Regions from separate parts of the Streptacidiphilus jeojiensis genome, predicted to be linked through region 2. Evidence: riboswitches for the same ligand, from Rfam matches in the RefSeq annotation. Region 2 holds a riboswitch; the other holds the start of a gene.
The links. Region 2 has a riboswitch for glycine ahead of gcvP (aminomethyl-transferring glycine dehydrogenase). Riboswitches for the same ligand answer to the same signal wherever they lie in the genome.
Positions count from the first base shown of each region.

Region 1 (2,183 bases), on a different contig from region 2:
AGTTGACCAGGGCGGGGTCGTCCACCACGGCCTGGTTGGCCTCGACCACCTCGCCGGTGGCGGGGGAGTAGAGGTCGCTGACCGACTTGGTCGACTCCAGCTCGCCGCAGGTCTCGCCGGCGGAGACGGTCTGGCCGACCTCGGGGAGCTGCACGTAGACGACGTCACCGAGCGCGTCGGCGGCGAACGCGGTGATTCCCACGGTGGCCACGCCGTCCTCGACGGCCGTCAGCCACTCGTGTTCCTTGCTGTAGGTGAGGTGCTGGGGGTTGCTCATGGCTGCGATTCTCCAGGATGAGGAAGGGGAGGGCGAAACGGGTCCGTACAGGAAGACGGCGGCGGCTATCGGGCGCGCGTGTAGAACGGCAGCTCGACGACCTCGACCGGCTCGTGCGTGCCGCGGACGTCCACGGCCACCGCGGTCCCGGGGGCGGCGTGCGCGGCGTCCACGTACGCCATCGCGATCGGCTTCCCCAGGGTGGGGGAGGGGGCGCCGGAGGTGATGCTGCCGATGACCGTGCCGTCGCCCGACACCACCGGCATCCCGGCCCGGGGCACCCGGCGGCCGGGGGAGACCAGGCCGACCCGGACCCGCGGCGGGTGGGTGGCGGCCAGCTCGGCCGCCTTCTCCAGGGCCTCGCGGCCGACGAAGGCGCCGCCGTTGGTGGTCTTGTCGAAGCGGACCACCCGGCCCAGGCCGGCGTCGAACGGGGTCAGCTCGGTGCTGAGCTCGTGCCCGTACAGCGGCATCCCGGCCTCCAGCCGCAGGGTGTCCCGGCAGGACAGCCCGCAGGGCACCAGGCCCTTGGCCGCGCCCGCCTCGGACAGTGCGTTCCACAGCGGCTCGGCGTCGCCGGGGGCCACGAACAGCTCGAAGCCGTCCTCGCCGGTGTAGCCGGTGCGGGCCAGCAGCGCCGGGCGGCCGGCCACGGTGGCGGGCAGCGAGGTGTAGTACTTCAGCGCCGGCAGGTCGGCGTCGGTCAGCGGGGCCAGGATCGCGGTCGCCTCCGGGCCCTGGATCGCGATCAGCGCGTAGGCGTCGCGGTCGTCGCGCACCTCGGCGTCGAAGCCCTCGGCGCGCGCCGTCAGCTCGTCCAGCACCAGCTGGGCGTTGGAGGCGTTGGCGACGACCAGGAACTCCGCCTCGCCGGTGCGGTAGACGATCAGGTCGTCCAGGATGCCGCCGTCGGCCGCGCAGATCATGGTGTAGCGGGCCTTGTTCACGGCCAGTGCCGAGACGAAGCCGACCAGCGCGTGGTCCAGCAGTTCCCCGGCCTGCGGGCCGGTCACGGCGATCTCCCCCATGTGGGAGAGGTCGAACAGGCCGGCCCGGGTGCGGACGGCGTTGTGCTCCTCGCGCTCGCTGCCGTAGCGCAGCGGCATGTCCCAGCCGGCGAAGTCGGTCATGGTGGCGCCGAGGGCGCGGTGGACCTGGTCCAGCGCGGTGTATCGCAGGGTCATGGACACTCTCCTGATAGCTCTCAAGGACATGCTGCGGCAGGGGCTCCCCCTCTGTCGCTGCGACCTGAGAGCTTCACCGTGTCGCCCACCGATAGGAGGAGGGGACAGCGGCTTGCACCGTTGGTGGGTCCGCCAGTGGCGGACCGCTTTCCAGATGTGCCTAGCCCGTGCGGTATGGGTGCCTGAGAGATTCCGGGGAGGGCTTGCTCCTTCGGCGCCGGCTGCGCACCCTGGGGTACGGCCTGGCTCTCCCGCGCGGGTTCGAACGGCCGGTGTGGAGTTGTTGGTCGCGCTCATCATGGCACGTCCCGGCCCGCTACTGTGTCGGCCAGACGACAGTGTGACGGAGAACGGCGGTACCCGCAGATGCACCCGGCCATCCCCCCGCAGCCGGACGGCCCGCAGCCGGGCTGGCCGGCGAACGACCTGGAGCGGGTGCTGGCCGCCGCCGTGGGCGACCCCGGCGCCACCCCGAGGGTGGTCGAGGTGCTGCGCCGCTCCGTCGTCTGGGTGCCGCTGCCGGGTGGCGGCGGCTACGACGCGGGGACCCTGGAGCTGCCGACCACCGAGCTGGCCGGGCAGCCCTTCGTCCCGGTGTTCAGCTCGGAGGAGCAGCTGCGCCGGGTCGCCGGGCCGATGTCCTTCACCGTCGCGCCGGTGCGCGAGCTGGCCCAGGGGATGCCGCTGGGCGTCGGCATCGTGGTCAACCCTGAGGGCGCGGT
Region 1 covers NZ_JBEUKS010000008.1:153,115-155,297, reverse strand. Annotated here, with positions in the region: gene gcvH (glycine cleavage system protein GcvH) at 1-277, opposite strand, end outside; gene gcvT (glycine cleavage system aminomethyltransferase GcvT) at 343-1,461, opposite strand; glycine riboswitch at 1,622-1,725, opposite strand; gene ABUW04_RS22945 (enhanced serine sensitivity protein SseB) at 1,828-2,183, shown strand, end outside.
Region 1: linked by a shared signal. The riboswitch ahead of gcvT (glycine cleavage system aminomethyltransferase GcvT) and the one ahead of gcvP (aminomethyl-transferring glycine dehydrogenase) in region 2 are both predicted to bind glycine.

Region 2 (2,183 bases):
CCACCGGCATGGCCTGCGTGGCCGCGGGCGCGGCGGGGGGCACGACCGGAGAGGCCGGAGCAGTGGGAGTCGCCGGGGCGGTGGGAGCCGCAGCCGCGGGGGCCGGGTCCTTGGCGCCGCCGGAACCGGAGCCGGAGCCGCTGCCCGAACCACTGCCGCTGCCGCCACCGGGGACCTCCAGGCCGTAGTAGCGGTAGAGCTGTAGTTCCTGCTCCGGCGAGAGGTGCTGGCCCACGCCGAAGTCCGGGGAGTCCTTCACCTGGGACTTGTCGTAGGGGATCCGCAGCTCGTCGCTGACGAACTCGCTGGTGGCCAGCGGCACGAAGGCGTCCCGACCGAACAGCCCGGTGCGGACCGCGGCCCACTCCGGCTTGCCCGTCGCGTCGTCGAGGTACACCTCGTCCACGGTGCCGATCTTGTCGCCGTTGCGGTCAACGGCCTTGTGGCCGATCAGGTCCCTGGGGTCGATCTCGGTCTGCACGGGCGCGTCCACTCCTCGCGGCGGAAAGATGACATATGCGATCAACTCATACGAAAAGGCATAAAGATCGATTTGTCGAATGCCTACCGCCGTTACGGGTGTGTCACTGCTCCATTCGATGCACCCGGGGATCACGCTGATAGGCTGACGGCGACCGGTCGAGTGCGCGCGGGAGAGACCGTGCACCTCTGCGGCGCCGAAGGAGCAACTCCTCCCCGGAAACTCTCAGGCATCCGTACCGCGCGCGCGAGGTCACTCTGGAAAGCGGGGCCCGTCCGTGAGGGTCCACACCGACGGTGAAAGCCGGCTGTCCCTGGCCGGTGAAGCTCTCAGGTTCCATGACAGAGGGGGAGGTCGTCCCGGCACGCCCATCGTGCCAACCGGGTCCGACCAGGAGGCTCTCCCGCCATGACGTCCCCCTTCCACGAGCGGCCCTTCGAGCAGCGCCATATCGGTCCCGACGCCGACGCGCAGGCCAAGATGCTGGCCCAGGTCGGCTACAGCAGCCTGGACGAGCTCACCTCCGCCGCCGTCCCCGCGGCGATCCGCAGCCTGGAGGCGCTGGACCTGCCGGGTGCCCGCTCCGAGGCCGAGGTGCTGGCCGAGCTGCGGGCGCTGGCCGGCCGCAACCAGGTGCTGCGCCCGATGATCGGCCTGGGCTACCACGGCACCTTCACCCCGCCGGTGATCCTGCGCAACGTGCTGGAGAACCCCTCCTGGTACACCGCCTACACCCCCTACCAGCCGGAGATCTCCCAGGGCCGGCTGGAGGCGCTGATCAACTTCCAGACCGTGGTGTCCGACCTCACCGGGCTGCCCACCTCGGGCGCCTCGCTGCTGGACGAGGGCACCGCCGCCGCCGAGGCCGTGGCGCTGGCCCGCCGGGTCGGCAAGGTCAAGGGCGGCGTCTTCGTCATCGACGCCGACGCCCTGCCGCAGACCATCGCGGTGATCCGGACCCGCTGCGAGCCCACCGGCGTGGAGACCGTGGTCGCCGACCTCAGCGAGGGCATTCCGGCGGAGGTCGCCGAGCGCGGCGTCTTCGGCGTGCTGCTGCAGTACCCGGGCGCCTCGGGGGCCGTCCGCGACCTGGCGCCGGTGATCGAGCAGGCCCACGGTCTGGGCGCGGTCGTAGCTGTCGCCGCCGACCTGCTGGCGCTGACCCTGATCGCCTCGCCCGGCTCGCTCGGCGCCGACATCGCCATCGGCACCACCCAGCGCTTCGGCGTCCCGATGGGCTTCGGCGGCCCGCACGCCGGCTACATGTCGGTGCGCGCCGAGTACGCCCGCAGCCTGCCCGGACGCCTGGTCGGCGTCTCCGTCGACGCCGACGGCAACCGCGCCTACCGGCTGGCGCTGCAGACCCGCGAGCAGCACATCCGCCGCGAGAAGGCCACCAGCAACATCTGCACCGCGCAGGTGCTGCTCGCCGTGATGGCGTCGATGTACGCGGTCTACCACGGCCCGGACGGGCTGAAGGAGATCGCGCTGCGCACCCACCGCTACGCCGCCGCGCTGGCGCAGGGTCTGCAGCAGGGCGGCGTGGAGATCCTGCACGACGCGTTCTTCGACACCGTCACCGCGCGGGTCCCCGGCCGCGCCGCCGAGGTCGTCGACTCGGCCCGGCTGGCCGGGGTGAACCTGCGTCAGGTCGACGCCGACACGGTCGGCATCAGCTGCGACGAGACCACCACCGCGGCCG
Region 2 covers NZ_JBEUKS010000023.1:59,150-61,332, reverse strand. Annotated here, with positions in the region: gene ABUW04_RS39000 (PRC and DUF2382 domain-containing protein) at 1-481, opposite strand, end outside; glycine riboswitch at 641-732, shown strand; glycine riboswitch at 733-836, shown strand; gene gcvP (aminomethyl-transferring glycine dehydrogenase) at 890-2,183, shown strand, end outside.